One region of the Geodermatophilus sp. SYSU D01119 genome, then DNA from elsewhere that is predicted to be linked to it. Evidence: riboswitches for the same ligand, from Rfam matches in the RefSeq annotation. Region 1 holds a riboswitch; the other holds the start of a gene.
What was found. Region 1 has a riboswitch for cyclic di-AMP ahead of ACI79X_RS09465 (transglycosylase family protein). Riboswitches for the same ligand answer to the same signal wherever they lie in the genome.
Positions count from the first base shown of each region.

Region 2: it holds a riboswitch for cyclic di-AMP, as region 1 does, so the genes downstream of both, ACI79X_RS19855 (transglycosylase family protein) here and ACI79X_RS09465 (transglycosylase family protein) in region 1, are expected to answer to the same signal.

Region 1 is NZ_JBJGYL010000009.1:114,758-120,381, forward strand. It holds gene ACI79X_RS09455 (methyltransferase domain-containing protein) at 1-460, shown strand, start outside; gene ACI79X_RS09460 (nucleotidyltransferase domain-containing protein) at 512-1,381, shown strand; gene ACI79X_RS09465 (transglycosylase family protein) at 1,445-2,713, opposite strand; cyclic di-AMP (ydaO/yuaA leader) riboswitch at 2,718-2,887, opposite strand; gene ACI79X_RS09470 (cupin domain-containing protein) at 2,947-3,366, opposite strand; gene menD (2-succinyl-5-enolpyruvyl-6-hydroxy-3-cyclohexene-1-carboxylic-acid synthase) at 3,511-5,196, opposite strand; gene ACI79X_RS09480 (o-succinylbenzoate synthase) at 5,193-5,624, opposite strand, start outside.
Region 2 is NZ_JBJGYL010000031.1:7,050-12,673, reverse strand. It holds gene ACI79X_RS19865 (dihydrofolate reductase family protein) at 1-142, opposite strand, end outside; gene treZ (malto-oligosyltrehalose trehalohydrolase) at 142-1,893, opposite strand; gene ACI79X_RS19855 (transglycosylase family protein) at 2,117-2,692, opposite strand; cyclic di-AMP (ydaO/yuaA leader) riboswitch at 2,696-2,830, opposite strand; gene treY (malto-oligosyltrehalose synthase) at 3,074-5,407, opposite strand; gene glgX (glycogen debranching protein GlgX) at 5,404-5,624, opposite strand, start outside.

The DNA of each region.
Region 1 (5,624 bases):
GGACCGCTCACCGGAGATGGTCGCGGCGGCCCGCGCACGGGTGCCCGGGGACGTACAGGTCCTCGAGGCCGACGTGCTGGCCCTCCCCCTGCCGCGCGACGCGTACGACGCCGTCGTCGGCATGAGCGTGCTGCACCACCTGCCGCTGGAGGAGGCACTGCGGGCCCTCGCGGCGGCGCTGCGCCCGGGCGGCGTGCTGGCGATGGTCGCGCTGCCCCGCACCGACCTGCCCCACGAGCTGCCGGTGGAGCTCGCCGCGGCGGTCGCGGACCGCGCCGTGGGGCTGTGGCGGGCCGTGCGCGGCCTGCCCGTCGAGCTCCCCGCGCCGGGGATGCCGATGCGGGACCCGGAGCTCACCGTGCGGGAGGTGCGGGCACGGGCCCGGGCGGTCCTGCCGGGCGTGCGCGTCCGCCGCCTGCTGTTCTGGCGCTACGGGCTGGTGTGGCGGCGTCCGGGCTGAGCGCCGGGGAATCCGGTCGGCAGGGGCCATCGGCCCTGGTTGGGTGGCCCGGTGCGTCCCGTCCCGACCGTTCCCGGCGACCGCTCCCTGCCTCCCCCGTTCGACCACCCGCACGCCTCCGCGGAGGCCCGCGCGATCGCCGAGCGGGGGACGGTCCTGCGTGCCCAGGTCGGGTCCGGCGTCCACGGCACCTCGGTGGCCGGCCAGGACGACCGCGACGAGATGGGCATCTGCCTCGAGCCGCCGGAGTTCGTGACCGGCACCGGCCGGGTGCCGGCGGGGCTGTCGACGACGGCGACCGTGCCGTTCGAGCAGTACCACCGGCACACCGCCTGGGACCGGCCCGGCGGGCTGGCCAACCGCTCGGGCGCCGGTGACCTCGACGTCGTCGTCTACTCGGCGCGGAAGTGGGCGCGCCTGGCGCTGGGCGGCAACCCGACGGTCCTGCTCCTGCTGTTCGTGCCGGACGAGGAGGTCGTGGTCCGCACGGAGACCGGGGCGGAGCTGGTGGCGCACGCCGACCGGTTCGTCTCGCGCCTCGCGGCCGACCGCTTCCTCGGCTACCTGCGCGCCCAGCGGGCGGCGATGACCGGCGCCCGCCCCGGCCGGGCGGAGCTCGTGGACGCGCACGGGTTCGACGTGAAGTTCGCGACGCACGCGCTGCGGCTCGGGCTGCAGGGCGTCGAGCTGCTGCGCACCGGCCGGATCACGCTGCCGGTGCCCGAGCCCGACCGCGCGTACCTGCGGCGGGTCCGCCGCGGCGAGGTGCCGCTGGCCGAGGTGGTCGCGGCGGTCGACGACGCCGAGGCGCGGCTGGTGGCGCTGCGCGACAGCCCGGCGGTGCCGCCGCTGCCCGACCGGGCCTGGGTCGACGGCTGGCTCCACCGCGCCCACCTCGCGTACTGGGCGTCGCTGTCCTGAGCCCGCCCCGGTACGACGAGGACCCCGGCCGCGGGCGGCCGGGGTCCTCGTGTCGGGCTGTCGTCAGCCGACGTAGTTCACGTGCACGTGGTCGAAGTGGTTCGCGGTGACGCCACCGCGGTCCTCCATGGCACGCCACGCGCCGTCGGGCGAGGTGAGGATGCGCTGCTCCCAGATGACGTACTCGACGCCGAGCTCGTCCCAGTGGTCCACGTGGTACTGCGCGATGGCGTCGCCGAGGGCGGCGTCGCTCATGACCATGTAGTCCAGGGCCTTGCCCGAGGGGTGGCCGTCGGGGTCGACGGCGCTGGGCCGGGTGCCGCCGAGGGTGATGTCGCCGGCGCCGGGGACGGCGCTGACGACGGCGTTCGCGGCCGCCTGCACCGCGGCGTGGATCGGCCCGGAGCTGTTGGTGATGGTGGCGACGGCGGCGACCGGGGCGGGCGCCGCGGCGACCTCGGGGGCGGCCTCGGCGAGCGGGGCGACCTCGCCGGCGGGCGCGGACTCCCCGGCGTTCGAGCCACCGGCGGGGGCCTCGGCCGGGGCGGGGCTCTGGGCGGGGGTCTCGGCCGGCGCCTCGGCGGCGGGGGCGGCGGGCGCGGCGGCCGGGGCCGCCCCGCTCACCGCGAACACCTGACCCGGGAAGATCAGGTTCGGGTTGCTGCCGATGACGTCGACGTTGCGCTCGTACAGTTCCCGCCAGCTCTGGGCGTGGGCGGCGGCGATCTCGGCGACGGTGTCGCCCCAGCGGACGGTGTAGTCCTCGGTGTCGGCCTCGACCGAGGCAGCCTCGGCCGGCGCGGCCTCGGCAGGCGCGGCCTCGGCAGGCGCGGCGGTGGCGGCCTCCGGCGCGGGGGCGGCCTCCGGCACGGGGGCAGCCTCCGGCGCCGGGGCCTCGGCGGCGGGCGCAGCCGGGGCGGCGGGCGCGGCCGGGGCGGCGGGCGCCTCGGCGGCGGCCGCGGTGGTGCCGTCGGCCAGGTACTTCCCGCAGGACGGCCAGGCGCCGATGCCCTGCCCGGCGAGGACCGCCTCGGCGATCTCGACCTGCTGGGCCGGGGTGGCGAGGTCGGCGCGCGGGGCGAGCTCGGTGCCGCCGAACGCGGCCCAGGTGGACTGGCTGAACTGCAGGCCGCCGTAGTAGCCGTTGCCGGTGTTGATCGACCAGTTGCCGCTCGACTCGCACTGGGCGACACCGGACCAGTCGTGGCCGGTGGAGGCGGAGGCGGGCGAACTGAGGACGCCCAGACCGACGACGGTGGCGCCGGCGGCGACAGGGGCCTTGGCGATGACCTTCTTGGTGCGGACGTAACGGGGTGCGCGGTGCTTGGACATGGTGATGATCTCCCGATCACCGCCGGCGAGGTGAGCTGTCGGGTTCGGGCGATCGGTGCCCGGCCGCGGGACGCGGCTTCACCCCGGAGACGCGTTCAGGTCAGGCCCCCGTAGGCCGTCACGCGCCGGAAGTGGGTCCCCCACCCCTGCCCTGGGAGTTGACGTGAGCGACCGGTGGGCAGGGTTTGGCGGACCGGGCGCCGCGCTCCTGTTTGCTGAGCGCGACCGAAACGTTACATACCGCTTTGGTAACTGTCGTCGTGTTGACACTCACAGTGGACGGCGTCCGGCGTGTCGGTCATCCGTCGTGTACCCGGGCGCGAGCGATCGGTCAGCGCCTCCGTCGCGTGACGAGCGCGCAGCTCACGCAGCAGGTCGTCGGTGACCTCGACCCCGGCCCCCGCCGCGGCGGGCACGTCCCGGGAGTACTGCTCGTAGCCCGGGGGTGTGTAGGGACACAGCGCCCGGACCTCCACCGCGCCCCCGTCGCGGAACCCGTGCAGCGCCCCGCGCGGCGCGTGTGCGAGGTCACCCGGCCGCAGCACCGCCTCGCCGTCGTCGGTGGACACCGTCAGCTCCCCGGCGAGGACGACGAAGGTCTCGTCGTGGGCGTGGTGCACGTGCGGCCGCGCGCCCACCACGCCAGGCGGCACGGCGAACTCCTCGACACCCAGGCGGCCGCCGGTGCCGGCGCCGGTCAGGGCGACCGGTGCAGCACGCCCGCCGCCGGGACCACCTCCCCCTGGCCGGCGCGGACCACGACGGCGCGAGGGACGACGGCGCGGGGAACGGCCTCCTCAGCCACCGGCGAGCGCCCCGGAGGCCGCCTCCCGCAGGGCGACGGCGAGGCCCGCCTCCGCGCGCTGGTCGGTGCGGACGACGACCACCCGCGGCCCGCCCAGCGCCAGCGCCCCCGGCAGCTCACCCGCGGCGGTCACGGCGGTGGCCTCCCAGCCCAGGGCCCGGGCGACGGCGACCAGGTCACGCCCGTGCGGCGTGCCGAACACCCGCCGGTAGTCGCGCTCGTACGCGGGCCTGCCCGGCTCGAGCTGGGCGAAGATCCCGCCGCCGTCGTTGTCCGGGACGACCACGGTGAGGTCCGGCCGCGCCTCGCCCTCGCCGGTCAGCAGGCCCTGGAGGTCGTGCAGGAAGGTCAGGTCGCCCATGAGCGCGACCGCGGGGCCGCCGTGCACCAGCGCCGCCCCGATCGCCGTGGAGATCGTCCCGTCGATACCCGCCACGCCCCGGTTGGCCAGCACCGCCACGTCCCCGCGCGGCACGGCGAGCCGGTCGACGTCGCGCACCGGCGTCGAGGAGCCGAGCACCAGCAGGGCGCCGGCGGGCAGCGCGGCGACGACGTCGCGGGCCAGCCGCGCGGCGGTCAGGCCGGGCGCGTCGTCGAGCAGCGCGTCCACGGCCGCGCCCACCCGCCCCGCGGCGGCCCACCAGGCGGCCGCCCACGCGGGGTCGGCCGGCGGCCCGGACGGCGGCACAGCTCGGGTGACCGAGGTGCTGGAGCGGGCGGGGTCGGGCCAGCGCGGGCCGGTCACCACCGTCTCCACCCGCACGCGCGGGTCGGCCAGCAGCGCCGACACCGGCCGGGACAGGGTCGGCCGCCCGACCACGACCACCCGCGCGGGCCGGTGCTCCGCCAGCCAGTCCGGCGCACCGAGCAGCAGTGCCCCGCCGCGCACGGCGTCGCCGGTCCACGCGCCCCCGCTGGGCTCGGCCACCACCGGCCAGCCCGCGGCCGCGGCGCCGTCGGCCCAGGCCCGGCCGGAAGCGGACGGCCCGTCGCCGGCGACCACCAGCGTGCGCGGGGCGTCGGGCAGCGGGTCCCCGCCGGCCGGCGCGCCCGCCCCGCCGGTCCACGGCCCGCCGTCGTCGCGCCCGGCCCAGGGCCCCGCGAGCGGGCCGGGCTCCTCCTCGGGCAGCAGCGGGTCCCGCAGCGGCAGGTCGAGCTGCACCGGGCCGGGGTCGCCGGACATGGCGCCGGTGGCGGCGAGCAGGGCGCGGGAGACGACCGAGCGCCAGTAGCGGTTCTGCGCGGCCTCGCGGCCGGCCTCGGGCACCCCGACATCGGCCGCCCAGCGCACCGCGCCGCCGTAGAGGCCCGGCTGCTCGATCGTCTGGTTGGCGCCGGTCGAGCGCAGCTCCGGCGGCCGGTCGGCGGTCAGCGCGAGCAGCGGGACCCCGCTGGTGTCGGCCTCGAGCACGGCGGCGTGCAGGTGCGCGGTCGCCGTCCCGGAGGTGGTGAGCACCGGCACCGGGCGGCCCGAGGCCCGGGCGAGGCCGAGGGCGAGGAAGGACGCCGTCCGCTCGTCGATGCGCACGTGCAGCCGCAGCAGACCGGCCCGCTCGGCCGCGGCGAGGGCCAGCGCCACCGGCGCCGAGCGCGACCCCGGGGCGACGACGGCGTCGCGCACCCCGCCGCGGACCAGCTCGTCGACCAGCACGCGGGCGAACGCGGTGGAGGGGTTCACGCGGCCAGCACCGCCGCGAGCCGCTGCGCCCACCGGCCGGTGACGTCGTCGGGCGCGGTCACCTCGGCCAGCCGGTCGGGCTCCACGGCGCGGACGGGCAGCGCGCCGTCGACCGGCAGCAACGGGTCGGCCGTCACGTCGCCGACCAGCAGCGCGACGGTGGCCAGCCCGCAGGCGAACGGCAGCTCGGGCAGCGCGGCGGCCAGCGCCACCCCGGCGGCGATGCCCACGGAGGACTCCAGCGCCGAGGACACCACGCACGGCAGCCCGTGCGCCTCGGCCACCCGCAGCGCCGCGCGCACGCCGCCGAGCGGCTGCACCTTGAGGACGACGACGTCGGCGGCCTCGCGCAGGTCCACCGCGAGCGGGTCCCCGGCGCGGCGCACGCCCTCGTCGACGGCGACCCGCACGTCGACCCGGCGGCGCAG
Region 2 (5,624 bases), on a different contig from region 1:
CGCTCCGCCCGCCGACGGCGATCGCCCCGTCGAGGGAGGTCACGAAGTCCACCCGCAGCGACCGGCCGGGCGGCAGCCGGTACGCCTCGGCCAGGTCGGCGTCGGACAGGCCGTCCGCGGGGTCCGGGTGCAGCCGGCGCATCAGGTGGTGAGGATCGCGGCGCTCTCGGCCGGCAGCGTCACCGTCGTCCCGTCCAGCGCCGGCTCGCCGGACGTCGCGAACAGCACGCCGGTCGCCGTCCGGTCGAGGTCGACCTCCTGTTCCTCGCCGGACAGGTTGGCCACCACGCGCAGCCCGCCGCGGTGCACCACGAGCACGCGGTCCTCGTCGTCCCAGCCGACCTCGACGGCCGACAGGTCGGCGTCCACGAGCTCGGGGTGCTGCCGCCGCAGGGCAAGCAGCGTCCGGTGCACCTCGAGCAGCCGGGCGTGCGGCTCGCGCTCGGGCTCCGACCAGTCCAGCTTCGAGCGGCGGAAGGTCTCGGGGTCCTGCGGGTCGGGCACCTCGTCGGCGTCCCAGCCGTGCCCGGCGAACTCGCTCTTGCGGCCCTCCGCCGTCGCCCGGCCGATGTCCGGGTCGGTGTGGCTGGTGAAGAACTGCCACGGGGTGGCGGCGCCCCACTCCTCGCCCATGAAGAGCATCGGGGTGAAGGGGCTGGTCAGCACCAGGGTGGCGCCGACGGCGAGCAGGCCGGGGGAGAGGGTGGCCGAGATCCGGTCGCCGACGGCGCGGTTGCCGATCTGGTCGTGGTCCTGCAGGTAGCCGAGGAACTTCCAGCCCGGCAGCCGGGTGGTGTCCACGGGCCGGCCGTGGTGGCGACGGCGGAAGCTCGACCACGCGTCGTCGTGGAAGAAGGCGCCGGTGAGCGTCTTGGCCACCCCGCCGAGCCCGGCCTCGGCGAAGTCGCGGTAGTAGCCCTGCCCCTCGCCGGTGAGCGTGGCGTGCAGCGCGTGGTGGAAGTCGTCGCTCCACTGCGCGTCGATGCCGGTGCCGCCGGCGACGCGCGGGGTGACCAGGCGCGGGTCGTTGAGGTCGCTCTCGGCGATGAGCGTGAGCGGCCGGCCCACGGCGACCGAGAGCGCCTCGACCTCGCGCGCCATCTCCTCCAGCACGTGGGTGGCGCGCTCGTCGACCAGCGCGTGCACGGCGTCGAGCCGCAGCCCGTCGACGTGCATGTCCCGCAGCCACATCAGCGCGTTGTCCAGGATGTAGCGGCGCACCTCGTCGGAGTCGGGCCCCGACAGGTTCACCGACTCGCCCCAGGTGTTCGCGCCGCCCTCGCTGAAGACCGGCATGAACAGCGGCAGGTAGTTCCCGGACGGCCCGAGGTGGTTGTAGACGACGTCCTGGATGACGCCGAGGCCGCGCTGGTGGCAGGCGTCGACGAAGCGCTGGTAGGCGGCCGGGCCGCCGTAGCTCTCCTGCACCGCGTACCAGAGCACGCCGTCGTAGCCCCAGTTGTGGGCGCCGTCGAAGGTGTTCACCGGCAGCAGCTCGACGAAGTCGACGCCGAGGTCGACGAGGTGGCCGAGCCGGTCGATCGCCGAGTCGAGGGTGCCCTCGGGGGTGAAGGTGCCGACGTGCATCTCGTAGACGACGCCGCCGGCCAGCGGGCGCCCGGTCCACGCGGTGTCGCCCCAGGCGTACGCGGACGGGTCGAACCGGCGGGAGAGGCCGTGCACGCCGGCGGGCTGCCGCCGCGCGCGCGGGTCGGGTCGCGGCGTGTCGTCGTCGCCGAGCAGGAAGCCGTAGTCGGCGTCGGGGCCGGCCTCGACCTCCGCGCGCCACCAGCCGCGCTCGTCGCGGCGCATGTCGTGCACGGCGTCGTCGACCTGCACGCGCACCCGCTCGGGCACGGGCGCCCAGACGGCGAACTCGACGGGTGCGGACATGCGGGGACCTCCAGGGGGCGTGCGGGGTGACCGGACCGTCTTGCCCGCGCTGCGGCCCGCCAATCACTGCGCTGCGGCCCGCCGATCACTGCGCTGCCGCCCGCCGATCACTGCGCCGCGGCCGGCCGACCACTGCGCCGCGGCCGGCTGGCGGGCCACTGCGCTGCGCCCGGGGTTGCCACCAGGTGCGGCGGCCGGGGGAGCCCCGGCCGCCGCACGCGGGTCACGGCAGCTGCAGCACCTGGCCGACCGAGATCCGGTTCGGGTTCGGCACCGCGTCGCGGTTGGCCGCCCACAGCGCCCGCCAGCCGCCGTCGACGCCCTCGGCGCGGGCGATCTTGGCCAGCGTGTCGCCGCGGACGACGGTGTGCGTGTCGCCGGAGGCGGCGGGCGCGGCGGCCGGGGCGGCAGCGGGGGCCGGGGCCGGTGCCGCGGCCGGGGACCCCGCCTCGGGCGCCGACGGGTCCAGGCCCTCGCCGCAGGTGGGCCAGGCGCCCGGGCCCTGGACGTCGAGCGTGCGCTCGGCGACGGCGATCTGCTGCGCCTTGGTGGCCAGGTCGGCGCGCGGCGCGTAGGCGGTGCCACCGAAGGCGGCCCAGGTGCTCTGGCTGAACTGCAGCCCGCCGTAGTAGCCGTTCCCGGTGTTGATCGACCAGTTGCCGCTGGACTCGCACTGGGCGACGGCGTCCCAGTCGTTGGGGGCGGCGGCCGAGGCGGGGCCGGCGGCGACGCCGAGGGCGACCGCCGCGACGCCGGTCGTCACGAGGGCACGGCGGATCAGGGAGGTGGACGTGCGCATGGGGGATCTCCGATCCACCGCCTGCGAGGTGAGCTGTCGGGTTCGGAGCGATCGGTGCCCCGGCCGCACGACGTGCGGCTTCACCCCGAGGCGCTGCGTCCGGTCCCCCCGTGACCACGGTGCAGGCGCCGAGATGGGTCCCCCACCCCCGTCCTGGCTGTGCAGAGGAACGGAGCCCGGCGGACGGGGTTCGGCGGACCGGCTCCGGCACGTGGCCGTTCTGGACCCGCGTGCGCAGCCAAGGTAACGAACGGGTCACGCCGTGGCTCGTCCGCCCCACGCGTCACGGGCGTGTCGGGAGGGGCGCCTCGTCGGCCACGGGGAGGAGCCGCAGGTCACGCAGGGGCCGGGCGACCGCCCGGTCCCCGCGTGACCTCCGTCTCAGTCGCGGACGAGCAGCGCCACCGGCAGCCGGGCGAGCAGCTCGCCCACCGGCGTCCCGCCGGCGTCGGAGACCACCCGGGTGCCGGTCAGGACGTCCCGCCAGGCTCCGGTGGGCAGCGCCAGCGCGGTGTCGCCCCAGCCGGACGCCGCCAGCGCCACGGGCAGCCGCGTCGCCACCGTCACCGCGCCGCCCTGCTCCCCGGACCCGCGGTCGAAGGCGACGACGTGCTGCGCGGCGGACCCGGTCACCTGCACGGGCGTGTAGCCGGTGAACAGTTCCGGGCGGTCCCGGCGCAGCCGCAGCGCCCGCGAGGTGACCAGCAACTTGGCCGCGCCGGTCGCGTCGACCCCGGGCACCTCACCGCCGTCGAGCCGGGCCAGCAGTGCGCGCCGCTCGTCGTAGTCGACCGGGCGGCGGTTGTCCGGGTCGACCAGCGAGTGGTCCCACAGCTCGGTGCCCTGGTAGACGTCGGGGACGCCGGGCATCGTCAGCTGCAGCAGCTTCTGCGCCAGCCCGTTCGACCGCCCCGCCGCCGCGATCCGCTCGACGAACGCCTCGATCTCGCCGTGCGTCGTCGCGTCGTCGAAGGCGGCGTCGACCATCGCGTGCAGCGCGGCCTCGAACTCCTCGTCGACGTCGGTCCACGTCGTCGACAGCCCGGCCTCCCGGGCCGCCTTCTCCGCGTAGGCGTGCGCCCGCTCGCGGGACAGCGGCCAGGCGCCGACCAGGTTCTGCCACACCAGGTGCGCCAGCGGCCGGTCGGGCAGCGGGTGGCGCGACAGCCAGCCGCGCACCAGGTCGGCCCACTCGGTGGGCACCTCGGCGAGGACGGCCAGGCGGGCCCGGGTGTCCTCGCTGCGCTTGGTGTCGTGCGTGGTCAGCGTGGTCATCGACTCGGGCTTGCGCGCGAGCCGCCGCGCCTGCGCCTCGTGCCACTCCTCGACGGTGCTGCCGAACCGGGCCGGGTCCCCGCCCACCTCGTTGAGGACCACGAAGCGCGCCCACCGGTAGTAGGCGCTGTCCTCGACGCCCTTGGCCATCACCGGGCCGCTGGTCTGCTCGAAGCGGGTGGCCGCCTCGGTGCCGGCCTGCGCCAGCACCGGGTGCAGCGCGTCGACCGCGGCGACCAGGTCGGGCCGGCGGTCGCGGACGGCGGCCACCGCGGCGTCGAGGTGCTCGCGGCCGTCGGGCAGGTAGCTGCGGTAGACCGAGAAGGTGGCCAGCAGCTCGGCCAGCGCCTCCTTCTCCGTCTCCACGTCAACGCCCGGCAGCTCGCCGATCACCCGCACCAGCCGGGCCACCTCCGAGCCGAGGATCCCGTCGGTCACCTCGCGCTTGCAGTCGTGCACCAGCTGCGCGTAGTCGACCTCCCGGCCGGACAGCTCGGTGTCCAGCGCGGTCAGGCCCGCCTCGCCCGCCGGGTCGACGAGGACGTCGTCGACCTCGGCGAGCGCGTCGTAGCCGGTGGTGCCGGCGGTGCGCCAGCTGTCGGGCAGGTCCTCACCGGGCTCGAGGATCTTCTCGACCACCGTCCAGCGCCCGCCGGAGGCCTCGGCCAGCCGGTCGAGGTAGCCCTTCGGGTCGGCGAGGCCGTCGGGGTGGTCGATCCGCAGCCCGTCGACGGCGCCGTCCTCGACGAGCCGCAGCACCAGCTCGTGGGTGGCCCGGAAGACCTCCGAGTCCTCCACGCGCAGCCCGGCGAGGGTGTTGATGGCGAAGAACCGCCGGTAGTTGAGGTCGGCGTCCGCGCGCCGCCAGTCGACCAGCTCGTAGTGCTGCCGGTCGTGCACCTCCTGCGGCGTCCCCTCGCCGGTGCCGGGCGCGAGGGGGAAGCGGTTGTCGTAGTAGCGGAGCTCGCCGTCCACCACCTCGAGCTTCTCGACGTCGTCGGCCGAGCCCAGGACCGGGATGCGGACGCGCCCGCCGCCGAAGTCCCAGTCGACGTCGAACGCCGACGCGTGCGCGCTGTCGCGGCCGTGCTGGAGCACGTCCCACCACCAGGGCGCCTCGGCCGGGTCGGCCACGCCCATGTGGTTGGGCACGAGGTCGAGCACCAGGCCCAGCCCGTGCTCGTGCAGCGCCGCCACGAGCCGGTCGAAGCCCTCCTGCCCGCCGCGCGACTCGTCGACGTGCGCGTGGTCGACGGTGTCGTAGCCGTGCGTGCTGCCCGCCGCCGAGCGCAGCAGCGGGGAGGTGTACGCGTGGCTCACGCCGAGGTCGGCCAGGTAGCCGGCCACCGCCGCGGCGTCGTCGAGGGTGAACCCGGCGGTCACCTGCAGCCGGTAGGTCGCCGCCGGGACGCCCCGGCGGCGCTCGGTCGCCTCGCTCACGGCGCGGCCTGCAGCACGACGGTGGCGCGCGCCTCGACCCGGACGGTGTCGCCGGCCTTGACCTGCACCGGCTCGACGGCGCCCAGCTCCGCGGTGTCGACGACGACCGTCCAGCCCTCGGCGTACTCGCCCGGCGGCACGGTGAACTCGATCGGCTCGTGGTGGGCGTTGAACGCGAGGTAGAAGCAGTCGTCGACGACGTCCTCGCCGCGCTCGT